DNA from 2 places in the Salinicola sp. RZ23 genome. Region 2 is predicted to be linked to the other one. Evidence: predicted binding sites of a transcription regulator. Region 2 holds the regulator's gene; the other holds the start of a gene.
What was found. Region 2 encodes PhoB, which activates phosphate uptake and scavenging genes when phosphate is short. Its sites were predicted from a motif close to TGTCATANNNNTGTCANA; they were not measured.
Positions count from the first base shown of each region.

Region 1: a site for PhoB is predicted at 3,556-3,573, ahead of pstS (phosphate ABC transporter substrate-binding protein PstS). Genes of this name have one in related genera too.

Region 1 is NZ_PZJK01000012.1:10,173-18,107, reverse strand. It holds gene DOM67_RS11990 (VacJ family lipoprotein) at 1-47, shown strand, start outside; gene DOM67_RS11985 (PP2C family protein-serine/threonine phosphatase) at 118-1,200, shown strand; gene DOM67_RS11980 (STAS domain-containing protein) at 1,193-1,696, shown strand; gene DOM67_RS11975 (Bcr/CflA family multidrug efflux MFS transporter) at 2,007-3,212, shown strand; gene pstS (phosphate ABC transporter substrate-binding protein PstS) at 3,668-4,708, shown strand; gene pstC (phosphate ABC transporter permease subunit PstC) at 4,873-5,814, shown strand; gene pstA (phosphate ABC transporter permease PstA) at 5,833-6,684, shown strand; gene pstB (phosphate ABC transporter ATP-binding protein PstB) at 6,705-7,529, shown strand; gene DOM67_RS11950 (AI-2E family transporter) at 7,740-7,935, shown strand, end outside.
Region 2 is NZ_PZJK01000001.1:251,664-259,598, forward strand. It holds gene DOM67_RS01070 (siderophore-interacting protein) at 1-289, shown strand, start outside; gene DOM67_RS01075 (M23 family metallopeptidase) at 342-1,211, opposite strand; gene DOM67_RS01080 (methyl-accepting chemotaxis protein) at 1,351-3,018, opposite strand; gene phoR (phosphate regulon sensor histidine kinase PhoR) at 3,297-4,634, opposite strand; gene phoB (phosphate regulon transcriptional regulator PhoB) at 4,643-5,332, opposite strand; gene ubiA (4-hydroxybenzoate octaprenyltransferase) at 5,517-6,434, opposite strand; gene DOM67_RS01100 (amino acid permease) at 6,709-7,935, shown strand, end outside.

The sequences.
Region 1 (7,935 bases), on a different contig from region 2:
ACTTCGGCAACGATTTCAAATACAGCGAAGACGACTTCGCCGAGTGACCTCGTGTCCAAAACGTTGAGCGATGAGCCCGTGATCGGCGTGATCGACCTGCCGGGACGGGAGCGCGAGATGCTGGTGGGCGAGATCGCCCGCCTTGGCGTGCGCGTGGTGGCAGCGCACTCCCTGGCGGCGCTGCCGGGCGCCTGCGATCTGATCGTGGCGCACGTGCGTGCGGTCTCGCACGACGGCTGGCAGCTCCTGAGCCAGGGGCAGCCGACCATCGTGGTCAGCGAGAGTCGCCGCGACGGCGATCTGCACAAGGCGATGGATGCCGGGCTGATCGACTATCTGGTCGAGCCGCTGGCGCATGCCGACATTCTGCGCCGGCTGGTGTGCCGAGCACTCGATCTCGACCGCCTGGCGCGCGCCCACGCCGAGAGCCGGGCAGAGCTTCAGTCGCTCAACGACCGTCTCGAGCAGCATCTGGAGATCCTGCGCGAGGATCAGCGCGCCGGTGGTCACGTGCAGCGCAAGCTGCTGCCGCCACCGGGTATGACCCACCGCGGCGTGCGCTGCGACTACTGGTTTGCGCCTTCGCTCTATCTCTCCGGGGATTTTCTCGATTTTCAGCGCTGCGACGAGCGCTACAGTTTCTTCTATTTTGCCGACGTCGCCGGACACGGTGCCTCCTCGGCATTCGTCACCGTCCTGCTGAAGTATCTCTGCAACCGATGGCTGTCACAGTGGCGCACGCTGCTGCCGGAGGCGTTTCCTTCGCGCTGGCTGGGTGAGCTCAATCGCGAGCTGCTGGAGACCGGTATCGGCAAGCACGCGACGATCTTTGCCGGGGTACTGGACCATGAGCGCCATTTTCTGCACTATGCGCTCGGCGCTCAGCTGCCCATGCCGATCCTCGTCAGCGAGGAAGGGGCGAGCTACCTGGGCGGAGAAGGACCGCCGGTGGGGTTGTTTCCGGATGTCGAGTACCCCATCTATGGTTGTCCGCTACCCGAGCGATTCCAGCTCTGGTTCTGTTCCGATGGTGTGCTGGAGTGCCTGCCGGCGGCTTCACTGGATGCGCGGCTCAAGGAACTCGAGCGTCGCGTGACACGTTGTACCCGCGTCGATGATCTGAAGGATGGATTGGCGCTGGGAGATCAACTGCCGGATGATCTCAGCATGATGACACTGAGTGGTTTCGAGCATGATTGAAGGGCGAATCAAGGCGGCCTTCGACTCGGGCGTATTCGTGCTCAAGCTCTGCGGCGACGTCCGCTTGACGCTGTGCGCGACGCTCGATGCCGAGGCGCAGCGGCTGGCGGATCTGCCGGGCCTGCGTGCGGTCATGATCGATCTGCGTGAAGCGACCAACGTCGACTCTACCGCCCTGGGCTTCCTGGCCAAGGTGGCACTGGCGGTGCGCGGGCGGCTGGAGCAGCCGCCGACGATCGTGGCCGAGCATCCCGACGTCCGGCGCATGCTGGACGTGATGGGCTTCGCGCGCTACTTCACCCTGGTGGAGGCGCCGCTCACCGAGCCGGCCGAGCTCGCCGAGCTGCCCCATGTCGAGGCTGACGAGAAAGCCATTCAGCAGCGCATTCTCGAGGCCCATCGTATTCTCATGCACATGAGCGAGCACAATCGGCACGAGTTCCAGCCGCTGATCGAGCTGCTCGAGTCCCAGCACGCCAAGGCTTCCCCGCACTGACTCGGTGAGTCCGCGGGGCTCGGGGCTGTCGCGCGCGCCTGCGCCGGTGTCACTGGCCTGGCAGGGATGCTGACCGTGTCTCTCTTCCTGCGCCCCCGCGACCCCGTCTCGGGTGAGCGTGATCATCGCTCCGGCATTCCGGCCGGGGCCTGGCGGCAGTCGCCGTCATCTTCAGGTGTCGTCATCGACCGTGCCAGCGGCATCGCTGGCCGTTGGCCGCAATGGCTGGCTTGGTGCTACCGCCGCCCGCGGTCGTGTGTCTCTCATCCGCTCGCCGCAAGGAGGAAGTCGTGTTGTCGAGGAGTCTAATGTGACGCCGCTGAGCGCGCGTCGTCTGGCGCTGCTGGTGGCCGCCAATACTGCCCTGGCGCCGCTGGCGATCGATGCCTATCTGCCCGCCATGCCGGCGCTGGCGGCCTCCGTCGGCGCCAGTGTTCACCATACCGAGCTATCGCTGAGCGTGTTCCTGCTCGGCTTTGCCCTGGGGCAGCTGGTATGCGGGCCGCTCTCCGACCGGTTCGGCCGCAAGCCGGTGCTGATGGCGGGGTTGGGGGTCTTCCTGCTCGCCAGCCTGGCGCTGACCCAGGTCGGCTCGCTGGCCACGCTGTGGGGCTGGCGCTTCGTCCAGGCCCTGGGAGGAGGCGCCTGCGTGGTCAACTCCGCGGCTATCGTGCGTGACCGCTTCAGCGGGCGCGAGGCGGCCAAGGTGATGTCGACCATGGTGATGATTCTGATGATGGCGCCGCTGGTGGCGCCCGCCCTGGGCAGCGCGCTGCTGCACCTGGCCGACTGGTGGCTGATCTTTCTGTTCCTGGCACTCTATGCGGCCTTCGTGCTGTGGCTGCTGGGACGCTTTCTGCCCGAGACCCACGGGCGTGATCCCGAGGCGCCCTCGGTGGGGCTGATCCTGGGCAACTACCGCAGCGTGCTGCGTCATCGTGAGGCGATGGGCTATATCGGTGCGGTATCGATGTCATTCGCCGGGATGTTCGCCTTCATCACCGGCTCGCCTTATCTCTATATGGAGCACTACGGGCTTTCGACCACGCTCTATCCCTTCGTGTTCGGTGCCAACATTCTGATCATGGCCTCCTCCAGCCGGCTCAACATTCGTCTGCTCAAGCGCCGCACGCCGCAGCAGAACCTGCTGCTGGGGCTCGGCGTGCAGTTGAGTGCAGGCATCGGTTTGGTGGCGCTGGTCGCCTCGGGGCTGGATTCGATCTACAGCGTGGCGCCGCTGATGGTGGTGTTCGTCGGCATGCAGGGGCTGATCAGTCCCAACGCCATGTCATCGATGCTCGATCATTTTCCGCGCATGAGTGCTACCGCGACGGCGCTTCAGGGCTGCTTGCAGTTCACCTGCGGGGCGGTCGCGGGGGCGCTGGTCGGGGCTTTCGAACTGGCCAGCGCCTGGCCCACGGTGTTGACCATGCTCGGTGCGACCCTGCTGGGTAACATCGGCGTTCGCGTGCTGTCGGGGCCGGCGCTCAAGCAAGCGTCGTCGCCCGCCGCCTGAAAGGCAGTTGGTGCCGGCTGTCGCCCTGTGCCTTGGCGACGGATCGTTCATCATCCCGCCTCTGATCCTCCCTCCCCAGATCGCTCGGCCACGCCTGCGCGGCCGATCCTTCTCTCCTCCAACGCTGTTTACCCAATACGTGCAAGCAGTTACGTGGCCTGACGCTTGTCATCCTGTTGTCATCTAGGGTTGGCAGTGTGGGTGCCGCGAAGGTTGCAGCCGGTAGGCGAGGCTGCTCTCTAGACCATCGGCGATCGCCAGCGGGCTGCGGTCGTACGGTGGTTTTTCGCGCTCCTGACGCATCGATGTCGTCGAATGTCACTTTTCAGAACGATGACAGGGCTGTCATAAAAGTGTCACGCATCCGACGTAACGTGGCGTCCTGAGAGTGCTGACAACCTTCGCAACGTCGTTATCGCACACGCATCCATCCAAGGTGGAAACAGGATATCGCTATGCTCAAACATGTCTTCGCTACGCTCGTTTCCGGGTCCCTGATTCTGGGCGCCGCCGCTGCCCAGGCCCAGGAAGCCATTACTGGCGCCGGCGCGACCTTCCCGTATCCGGTCTACTCCCAGTGGGCGGATGCCTATCAGGACAAGTCCGGCGTTGGCCTCAACTACCAGGCCATCGGTTCCGGCGGCGGCATTCAGCAGATCACCGCCAAGACCGTGACCTTCGGGGCCAGCGATGCGCCGATGACCAAGGAAGAGCTGGACAAGAACGGCCTGCTGCAGTGGCCGATGGTCATGGGCGGTGTGGTCGCGGCTTTCCACGTCGATGGCATCGACGGTGCGATCAATCTGGACGGCAAGACGCTGGCCGACATCTACCAGGGCAAGATCAGCCGCTGGAACGACGAAGCCATCGCCAAGCTGAATCCGGACATGGAACTGCCCGACACCAAGATCACCCCGGTCTACCGTGCCGAAGGGTCGGGTACCAACTTCCTGTTCACCCACTACCTGTCGCAGGTCAGCCAGGACTTCGCCAATACCGTGGGTGAGGGCAAGTCGGTGGCATGGCCGGCGGGCGTCGGTGCCAAGGCCAACGCTGGCGTCGCCAGCCAGATCGCCAACACCAATGGCGCCATCGGCTACGTCGAGTTCGCCTACGCTGCCCAGAACGACCTGCACCTGGTGCACCTGAAGAACAAGGCCGGCAAGACCGTGGCACCCGACATGGATTCGTTCATGGCCGCTGCCGCCAACGCCGACTGGAAGAACGCGCCGGGCATGTACCTGGTGCTGACCAACCAGCCGGGCGACAACAGCTGGCCGATCACCGGTGCCTCTTTCATCCTGATGCACAAGCAGGTGCAGAACGTGGATGCCGCACGCCAGGCGCTGGAGTTCTTCGACTGGGCCTACAGCAACGGCGACAAGATGGCCAAGGAGCTCGACTACGTGCCGATGCCGAAGAACGTGGCCGACATGGTTCGTGAGAGCTGGAGCGAGATCAAGGGTCCGAACGGCGAGGCCGTCTGGAAGCAGTAATCCCTTGAGTCCCGATCGCGACGGCGAGTGGTCCGCTGCTCCCGTCGCGATCGTGTATCGAACGAGCATCCATGCAACAAGCGCGTTAGCAACCAACGCGCATGCAAAGACACAGTACTGCCGCTACCTCCGGCGGCAGCGTGGCAAGCCGACGAGGAACTGACATGGCCACCCCCCAAGCGATTCAAACCGGCGGCGGTCTGGGCGGACTGAGCGAGGCCACCCGTAAGCGGCTCCAGCGCAAGGCGCGCATCGATGTATGGTTCGAGCGCGTACTGTTCGCCTTCGCCTTCGCGGTGCTGCTGCTACTCGGGGCGATCATCGCCTCACTGATCGCTTCCAGCTGGCCGGCGCTCGAGCGCTACGGTCTGGAGTTCTTCACCGAGAATCGCTGGGCGGCCAACGTCGAAGTGTTCGGCGCCTTGCCCGCCATCTACGGAACCCTGCTGACCTCCTTCATCGCGATCGTCATCGCGGTTCCCATCTCATTCGGCATCGCCATCTTCCTGACCGAACTCTGTCCGAACGTGCTGCGCCAGCCCCTCAGTACGCTGATCGAGCTGCTGGCCGGTATTCCTTCGATCATTTACGGCATGTGGGGGATGGAAGTGATGGCCCCACTGCTGCGCACCTGGTTCCCCTCGGTATTTCCTGCCGGGACCGGACTGGCCACGGCCGGTATCATTCTGGCGGTGATGATCATCCCGTTCATCACGGCAGTGAGTCGCGACGTCATCAATACGGTGCCGGCGGTGATGCGTGAATCCGCCTACGGCCTCGGCTGCACCACTTGGGAAGTCGCCCGCCGGGTCATCCTGCCTTCGGTCAAGCATGGCCTGGTGGGGGGTGTGGTGCTCGGGCTGGGACGGGCCCTGGGCGAGACCATGGCAGTGACCTTCGTGATCGGCAACAACCTGTTCCTGAACCCCACGCTCACGGGACAGGGCACCTCGATCGCGGCCCTGATCGCCAACCAGTTCTCCGAGTCGGACGGTACCCAGCGCTCGGCGCTGCTGGCGCTGGGCCTGATTCTGTTCCTGATCACCTTCGCCGTGCTGGCGTTCGCGCGCTATCTGCTGCGCAACAGCACCGGTCGCCACGCCTGAGCCGAGAGGAGAGAGACGATGCAGACCCAAATGACGCCGCTCTATCGCCGGCGCAAGCTGCTCAACCGACTGGTCATGGCCGCCTGTATCGGCGCCACCCTGATCGGGTTCGTGTTCCTGTTCGCGATCATTCTGACCCTGGTGACCAAGGGGCTCGGCGCGATCTCGCCGTCGATCTTCATCGAACGGACACGCATGAATGGTGGCGGCCTGGGCAACGCGATCTGGGGCACCTTCATGATGACCTCGCTGGCCACCATCCTGGGCACCGTGATCGGCGTGGCCGCGGGTACCTGGCTGGCGGAGTACGGCAACAAGGGCCTGCTGCCCAAGGTGATCCGCTTCATCAACGATATCCTGCTGTCGGCACCCTCGATCATCATCGGCCTGTTCATCTACGCGGTGGTGGTGGTGCCCATGGGCAGCTTCTCCGGCTGGGCTGGGGTGCTGTCGCTCACGGTGATCATCGTGCCGGTGGTGATCCGGTCCACCGAGGACATGCTGCGCCTGATTCCCAATTCGCTGCGCGAGGCGGCAGCGGCGTTGGGTGCCCACCGCTGGTGGATCATCGTGCGCGTCTGCTACAGCGGCGCACGTGCCGGTATCCTGACCGGTATCCTGCTCGGGTTCGCGCGTATCAGCGGCGAGACGGCGCCGCTGCTGTTCACCTCGCTGAACTCCAACCAGTGGAACTTCTTCAATCTCGACAACGAGATGGCCAACCTGCCGATGACCATCTACCAGAACATGACGATCAACGCTTTCATTCCCGATTTGGTATCGCTGGCCTGGGGTGGGGCACTGATACTGACGGCCGCCATTCTGATTCTCAACATCGCGGCGCGTTACTTCTCGCGTCAACGCTCCTGACTTTCCGCTAAGAGACTGCCATGACCGTCGATTTCAATCTCAACGCTAACCCGAACGCTGCCGAGGCGCCGAGTGCGTCCCAGGCACGGGCCGCGTCCAAGCTTCGTGTCAAGGACCTGAACCTCTACTACGGCCAGTTTCAGGCGCTCAAGGACATCACCATGGAGATCCCCGAGCGCCAGGTGACGGCGTTCATCGGTCCCTCCGGGTGCGGCAAGTCGACCCTGATCCGCTGCTTCAACCGGATCCACGATCTCTACGAGGGAATCCGCACCGAGGGACAGATTCTGCTCGACAGCCACGACATCTATGGCTCCGGGGTCGACCTGAACCTGCTGCGTGCGCGCATCGGCATGGTGTTCCAGAAGCCGACGCCGTTCCCGATGACGGTGTTCGACAATGTCGCCTTCGGGATTCGTCTCTACGAGAAGCTTTCCCAGCGCGAACTGGAGGAGCGGGTCGAGTGGGCGCTGCGCAAGGCGGCACTGTGGGAGGAGGTCAAGGACAAGCTCAAGCAGAGCGGTCAGGCGCTCTCCGGTGGTCAGCAGCAGCGTCTGTGCATTGCGCGCACCATCGCGGTGAAGCCGGAGGTGATCCTGCTCGACGAGCCGACCTCCGCCCTCGATCCGATCTCCACCGGTTATATCGAGGATCTGATCAACGAGCTCAAGAAGGACTACACGATCGTCATCGTGACCCACAACATGCAGCAGGCGGCGCGAATTTCCGATATCACCGCCTTCATGTATCTGGGTAGCCTGATCGAGTGCGACGATACCACCAAGATCTTCACCCAGCCCAAGGAGAGCCGCACCGAGGACTACATCACCGGCCGTTACGGCTAAACCTCGCTGGCATGGCCTTGCGCCCCGGTCGTCTGCGGCCGGGGCGCTTGCGTTTCTGGTCCTCGCGGTCGTAGCTCCCTTCGGCCTGTGGCAGCGGTACCCGAGGTCGTTCTCGAGGTCGGGCCCGAGAGTTGACCTGAGTCAGCGAACGCCACGACGGTTCGTGGTAGTGTCTGGCGACACAGGACGTGCCACAAGGATGGGCTGACCATGTCGCCAGGGCAGGAACCGGCGTTTCGCAACATACCCTTTCATCTGATGCTGACACTGGCATCACTGACGATCATCGTGTCGGGCCTGCGCGCGGCCGAGGCGCTGATCATTCCCATATTGCTGTCGATCTTCATCGCCGTGATCTGCGCTTCGCCGGTGCACTGGCTCTATCGCCGCGGCATGAATTCCTACG
Region 2 (7,935 bases):
GGCCGAGGCGCGCATCGAGGCGTGGCTGGAGGTCGAGTCGCCGGCGGACCGGCTCACGCTGCCGGCCCATCCCGGTGCGCACCTGCACTGGTGCTACCGCTGCCAGGGCCATGCCCCCAGCACCCAGCTCGCCAGTGCAGTGATCGCGGCGCTGCCGGCGGCGGACAGCGATCGCTTCGTGTGGTTCGCCGGCGAGGCCGAGGTCAGCCAGTGCCTGCGCAAGCGGTTGAAGAGCGAGTTCGCGCTGGCCAAGGGGCAGCATCTGGTCACGGGCTACTGGAAACGCTGAGCTTCATCTGAAAAATGTCTGTGCTCGCCGATCTTTCAGACGAAGCTCGGGCTCATCGAGTCCTATCGAGCACCAGCAGGGGATCGATACGCGTCTCGAACCAGTTCATGCCCCAGTGCAGATGCGGCCCGGTGGCGCGGCCGGTAGCGCCCACCGCGCCGATCACCTCGCCCTGGTCGACGTGCTGGCCCACCGCCACATCGATCCGCGACAGATGCAGGAAGTTGGAGCTGATGCCGTAGCCGTGATCGAGCAGGACGGTGCCGCCGGTGAGGTAGAGGTCATCGGCGAAGGTGATCACACCGCTGGCCGGCGCCTTCACCGGGGTACCGGTGGCGGCGGCGATATCCATGCCCGAGTGGGCCGAGCCGGGGGTGCCGTTGTAGACCCGCTGGTTGCCGAAACGCCCGCTGATGCGGCCCTTCACCGGCCAGATGAAGGGCTCGGCGAAACCGACCCGGTCGTCGTCGCGGTGACGCTGGGCGCTCACCGCGGCCTGCTCGCGGGCGATACGGGCGGCGATCTTCGGCGGCGGCGAGACCGTCTTCGGCGGTACGCCGTTGATGCGTTCGATCGGCCAGTCGCGCGGGGTGATCGCCACCGACGCCTGCTGCTGTCGGCCATCCGGTGTGACGATCTCGATCGTCTGGGCGCCCTGGGCATCGCGGCCGACGCCGAACACCACGGTGCCATAGCCGGTGACCCGCAGCGCATGCCCCGCCACCTGGACCTGACTGCCCGGCGGCACCCGCCCGATCACCATCGAGCCCTGCTCGACGCTGGCAGGAAAGGTGATCGCGACCGGCTCCGCCACGGCAGCGGCGGCCCACAGCCAGAGCGTGGCGGCCAGCAGCAGGGTGGTCGGGCCGTGGCGCCAGCGGCGCCGAGCAGGAAGAGATCGCGGGCGGGTGATCGACGGCATGGGCACGACGCTCCAGCAGAGGTGAAAGCGCCCATCTTAACCTGTCGTTGTCCCGAGATGGCGTCGGCCGGCGTGGGTATCGGCCAGGGTTGCCGTCAAAGAGAGTGGGGCCGGCGTGCCGGCCCCCGCTGGGATGGGATCAGAACGACTCCCAATCCTCTTCGGTGCTGGTCATGGCCGGTCTGCGGGTCGCGCTCAGGCGGGGCGCCGGTGCCTGAACCTGAGCCTGAACTCGAGCCTGGACCGTGGGCGCGGCGGCCGGGGTCGGGCGCGATTCCCCCTCGGCGATCTGGAAGCCGGCCAGAGCCTGCTCCAGGCGCTGTACCTGTTCGTTGAGGGTCGCTGCTGCGCTGCTCGCCTGCTGGACCAGCGAGGCATTCTGCTGGGTGACCTGATCCATCTGCACCACCGCCTCGTTGACCTGGTCGATGCCGTTGGACTGCTCGGCGGAGGCGACCGAGATCTCTTCGATCAGATCGGTCATGCGCGAGACCGAATCGACCACCCGGCTGATGGTCTCGCCGGCCTTGGCGACGATGCCCGAGCCCGCCTCGATCTTGCGATTGGAGGCGTCGATCAGCTCGCGAATCTCGTGCGAGGCGTTGGCGCTGCGGCTGGCCAGGGTACGAACCTCGTTGGCGACCACGGCGAAGCCGCGGCCCTGCTCGCCGGCGCGTGCCGCTTCCACCGAGGCGTTGAGGGCGAGGATATTGGTCTGGAAGGCGATCGAATCGATCACTGCGACGATCTCGGTCACCTGACGCGAGCTGTCGGTGATGCCCTGCATGGTGGAGACGACCTCATCCATCATCGCTCCGCCCTCGCTGGCGGTGGTGCGCGCCTGGCCGGCGAGGCCATTGGCCTGGCGGGCGTTCTCGGCGTTCTGACGCACGGTCTGGGTCAGCTGCTCCATGCTCGAGGCGGTCTCGCCGATCGAGGCGGCCTGCTGGTCGGTACGTGCGGCCAGATCCTGGTTGCCGCTGTGGATCTGACCCACGCCCACGGTGATGGTGGTGGAGGCCTGACGCACCCCGCCCAGGGCATCGGCCAGATGCAGGCGCATGCCCTCGATGGCGTGCAGCAGGCTGTGGCGGTCATTGGGCTTGAGCGTCAGCGCTCGGGTCAGGTCGCCCTCGGCAATGCCCAGCACCGCGTTGCGCGCGTGGCGCGGGTCGCCGCCCAGGTCGCTCAGCACGCTGCGGATGATCCACGCCATCACCAGGGTGATGCAGAGCCCGATCGTGCCCGCGATCAGCCCCATCTTGAGCACGCCCATCCAGAACGCATGCTGGATGTCGCTGACATAGACGTTGGCGGCCAGATACCAGTCCCAGGCGGGGACATGGCGCACATAGTTGATGCGCGAGACGTCGTCGCCGTCGGCGTTGGTCGAGGTGTACTCCAGGGTGCCGTCGTCGGGCGAGTCGGCCAGCGCCTTCAGTTCGCGATAGAAGTAGACGCCGTTGTCGTCACGGAAGTTGCTCATGTCGGTGCCGATCGCCCGCTTGGGGTGATAGACCAGGTGAATCTTGCCGTCGAAGGCGTAGACATAGCTGCCATCGAGATCGAGCGCCGACAGGTCGCGTCGCGCCAGATCCTGCGCCGTCTCGATGCTGAACTCGCCCTGGGCGGCGCGATCGGCGTAGCGCTGCACCAGCGTCTGGGCGCTGGCGACGAAGCTCTTGAGGCCCTTGACGCGCTCGGCCATCAAGGTGTCGCGCTTTTCCAGGGCCATCCAGCCCACCAGCACCAGCATGCCGAACCACATCAGTCCCACCGTGATCCAGAGTTTTTGCCGCATCGTCATCGCGAAAACCGTCCTTATCCGAGGTATCTGCCGATTCATCTAGAGGAATGGATTATTAGTCCGCCCCCTTTATCGGCAGTTTCTACTTAAGATTGAGATAACGATTCGCACTGTTGCGATGTGGAACTCGGAAGCCGGCCGGAGGGTGGCACGCCGGCGCGGTAAAACGCGATCAGCCATTCTGGCGATAGGATCGGGAGGGAGTGCTGGCAGGTGGGAGTGCTGGCCGGCATGCGAGCAGCGATCGCCGTGGGCCGGCATGGCCGTGACGGCGTCGCTCAGGGGGAGGGCGTCGAGCCTGAGTCGGCCTCGATCAGCCGCGTGGCGGGGAAGGCGCAGCGGAAGCGGGCGCCCATGCCGGGCCGGCTGACGATCTCGAGCTGAGCGTCGTGACGCAGCAGCACGTGCTTGACGATGGCCAGTCCCAGGCCGGTCCCGCCGGTGGCGGCGCTGCGCCCCTTGTCGACGCGGTAGAAGCGCTCGGTCAGGCGTGGGATGTGTACCGGATCGAAGCCCTCGCCATCATCTTCCACCTCGATTGCGGCGCCGTCGTGCCAAGGCTTCCAGCGCAGCGTGATGCGGCTGCCCTCGGGGGTGTAGCGCACGGCATTGAAGACCAGATTGGAGACCGCGCTGCGGATCTCCTTGGTGTTGCCGACCAGATGGCGCGTTTCGTCGACCTGCAGCGCGATCTGCTGGCGCCCCGCGCTGAGCCCGCGGGCGTCGTCGACGACGCTCTCGAGCAGGACGCGGACATCGAGGAGGTCGCGGTCGTTGTCGGGGCTGTCGATCTCGAGCCGTGACAGCAGCAGCAGATCCTCGACCAGGTTCTGCATGCGTGTGGTCTGCGCCTGCATCTGCGAGAAGCCTCGCTGCCAGCGCGTCGGCAGCTGTTCGGCATGGTCGGAGTAGGTCTCCAGATAGCCGGCCAGCACGGTCAGCGGTGTGCGCAGCTCGTGGGAGACGTTGGCGACGAAGTCGCGGCGCATCATCTCCAGCTGATGCAGCCGGGTCACGTCGCGCACCATCAGCAGGCGTTCATCATCGCCGAACAGGGTGATATGGAACTGCAGCGTATGGGCGGCGTCGATCGGCGAGGGGATCATCAGCGGCTCGCGGTAGTCGCGGGCCTCGAAGTAGTCGACGAAGCGCGGATCGCGCAGCAGGTTGGTGATCGGCTGGCCGCGGTCATGGTCGGGCTGCAGGCCGAGCATGTCGGAGGCGGCGCTGTTCCACCACTCCAGGTCGCCGCGCGGATCGAGCATCACCACGCTGTCGCGCATCGCCTCGCAGGAGTCCTGGATGCGCCGCAGGATATCGCGCAGCCGGCGCTGCATCTGGCTCTGTGCCTTCTGGTAGGTGTAGAGACGGTCGAACAGATCGCCCCACACTCCGGTGCCGGGTGGTGGCGCCTCGCGCGGATGGCGCAGCAGCCACACATAGAGCAGGCGCACATGGCGCAGATGCAGGAAGACATAGAGCCCTAGCCCCGCGGCCAGCCCCCAGCCGAGGCCGGCGAACAGCGCGTCGAACAGTTCGCCCAGCAGCGTGCCCATCGCGCCGAGCCCGAACAGCATGTAGCCAAGGCGCCACAGTTCGTTGATCCAGTAGCGCACGCTGCGACTTACTCCCTGATCGAAAAGCGGTAACCGGTGCCGCGAACCGTCTGGATCAGATGCTGATGCGTCTCACCCAGCGACTTGCGCAGCCGGCGGATATGCACGTCGACGGTGCGCTCCTCGACGTAGACGTTGCCACCCCAGACCTGATCGAGCAACTGGCTGCGGGTGTAGGCGCGCTCCTGATGGGTCATGAAGAACTGCAGCAGGCGGTACTCGGTGGGGCCGATCTCGAGCGCGCTGCCGTGGGAGGTGACGCGATGGCTGGCGGGGTCGAGCTTGAGCCCCTCGACCTCGACCGCCTCCTCGATGCCCGGCGGTGTGGCCCGGCGCAGCACCGCCTTGAGCCGGGCCACCAGCTCGCGCGGCGAGAACGGCTTGGTGATGTAGTCGTCGGCGCCCGCCTCGAGCCCCTGCACCTTGTTGTCCTCCTCGCCCTTGGCGGTGAGCAGGATGATCGGCATCTCGGCGGTGGCCTCCTCGCGCTTGAGTCGGCGCGCCAGCTCGATCCCGCTGGTGCCTGGCATCATCCAGTCGAGCAGCATCAGGTCCGGCTTGTGATCCAGCGCCATGGCGTGGGCGCTCTGGGCGTTGTCCGCCTCCAGCACACGATAGTCGGCCATCTCCAGTGCCACCGCGATCATTTCGCGGATGGAGGGCTCGTCGTCAACGATGAGTACGGTCTTGGAGCTCATGACAGGCCTCGAGTGAGCCGCCGGTGGATGTGCGCGTACAGCGGACAACCTTCCGGCCGTGACAGAACGGTGACGATTACAGCGTGGAAATATGACAAATACATGACATCGGTGTCATCCCGGCACGAGCCAGCGTCGAGATCATCGCTCCGCGCGGCGGTCAGCGGCCGATGCCCTCAGCGGCTCATAGCACCGGCCACAGGCTCAGCACCACGCCGGCGAACAGCAGAAGCCCCGACCAGAAGTTGTTGAGGAAGGCCTGGAAGCAGGGGCCGCGCTCGCGCTCACGGATCAGCCACTGCTGATAGAGGAAGGTCGCCGCCATCGCCGCCAGCCCCAGCCAGAAGAACCCGCCCAACGTCAGCCGTGCCCCGATCCAGGCCAGCAGCGCCAGCGTGGCCAGCTGCAGCAGACCGATGATCAGCTTGTCGGCGCGGCCGAACAGGCGCGCGGTGGACTTCACGCCGATCTTGATGTCGTCGTCGCGGTCGACCATGGCGTACTGGGTGTCGTAGGCCACGGTCCAGGCCAGATTGGCCAGCAGCAGCAGCCACGCCTCCATCGGCACGCTGCGGCTCACCGCCATGAACGCCATCGGGATGCTCCACGAGAACGCCAGCCCCAGTACCACCTGGGGCAGATGGGTGTAGCGCTTCATGAAGGGGTAGAGCGCGGCCAGCGCCACGCCGACGAAGGAGAGCAGGACCGTGGGCAGATTGGTGAAGCAGACCAGTACGAAAGCGGCCGCCACCAGCACCGCGAACAGGATCTTGGCTTCGCGCTCGCGAATGCGACCAGTGGCCAGCGGGCGCTCGCGGGTGCGCTTGACGTGGCCGTCGATCTTGCGATCGGCGTAGTCGTTGACCACGCAGCCGGCGGCGCGCATCACATAGACGCCGAGCACGAAGATGATCAGGTTGGCGCGATCCGGCAGGCCGCCGGCGGCGAGCCACAGCGCCCACAGCGTGGGCCACATCAGCAGCCAGGTGCCGATCGGCTTGTCGAGCCGGGTCAGACGCAGGAAATCGGGTAGGCGAGCCAGGCCCCGGGGGCGTGGCGCGGGGTCGGCGACGGTGACGGAATCGGGGCCGGCGGCTGACATCGAATTCTCCAGAACGGCGAGCGGGACGCGACTGGCTGGACCTTACACCACAACCCCGCCGGCAGCGAGGTGCGGCAGTGGGCGCAGCGATGGACGTGGCGATGAGGGCACGATAGGGGACGGGCCGTCGCGATAGGGATTGCTTTTGTCTCCCCGACGTGCTCAGACTCGAGGTGGGCGCGGTCAGCGTAGGTCGGCGTCGCCCCGGGGGTGTCGACGACGCTGGCGGCAGTGGGATCGCGAGACTGGGTGGCTCGATCCTGGGAGTAGAACAATGACAAACCACGCTAAACCCTCCGCCGGCATCCACTACCAGCAGCAGGATGCCAGCTACTTCGACAAGCGCGGCCTGCGCCGCCACGCCGGCCCCTGGTCGCTCTGGGCGCTGGGCGTGGGGGCGGTGATCTCGGGCCACTACTCGGGCTGGAACCTGGGGCTCGCCTCGGGCGGCTGGGGCGGCATGGCGATCGCCACCGCGATCATCGCGGTGATGTATCTGGGCCTGACCTTCTGTATCGCCGAGATGTCGCCGGCCCTGCCGCACACCGGCGCCGCCTACTCCTTCGCGCGCTCCTCCATGGGGCCCTGGGGCGGTTTCGTCACCGGGCTTTGCGAGAACGTCGAGTACGTGCTCACGCCGGCGGTGATCGTGTTCTTCATCGGCGCCTATCTGGGCAGCATCTTCGAGACGCCAGCGGCGTTCCAGCCGGTGTGGTGGCTGCTGGGCTATCTGCTGTTCGTCGGCCTCAACATCGTCGGCGTCGAGCTCTCGTTCCGGGTGACGCTGGCGGTGACCCTGCTGGCGCTGGCGGTCCTGGTGGTGTTCTGGTTCAGCGCCTTCACCCATCTCGATTTCTCGACCTGGGCGCTGAACATCGCACCCGGCGGCGGTGAGCTCGCAGGCGGTTACGGGCCGCTGCTGCCGATGGGCATCGGCGGGGCGCTGGCGGCAATGCCCTTTGCGGTGTGGCTGTTCCTGGCCATCGAGCAGCTGCCGCTGGCCGCCGAGGAGTCGGTCGACCCGCGGCGTGACATGCCGCGCGGCATCCTGCTCGGCATCACTACCCTGATCATCTCTGCCACGCTGATCCTGGTGCTCAACCCGTCGGTGGTGGGCGTCGGCGCCTATGCCCTGAGCCAGTCCGGCGAGCCGCTGCTGGACGGTTTCCAGGCCATTTTCGGTGCCGGCACGGCCAAGTTCCTCGCGCTGCTGGCGCTGGTCGGATTGATCGCCAGTTTCCATACCATCATCTTCGCCCAGGGCCGCCAGATCTACTCGCTCTCCCGTGCCGGCTACTTCCCCACCTTCCTCTCGGTGACCCACGGCACGCGCAAGACGCCGCACGTGGCGATGATCGGCGGCGCGCTGGTGGGCCTGACGATCATGCTGATCTGCTTCTTCGGTCTCGGCACCCAGGAGGGCTCTGCGGTGATCGGGGGTACCCTGCTCAACATGGCGGTATTCGGCGCCATGTGCTCCTACATCGCCCAGGCCCTCTCC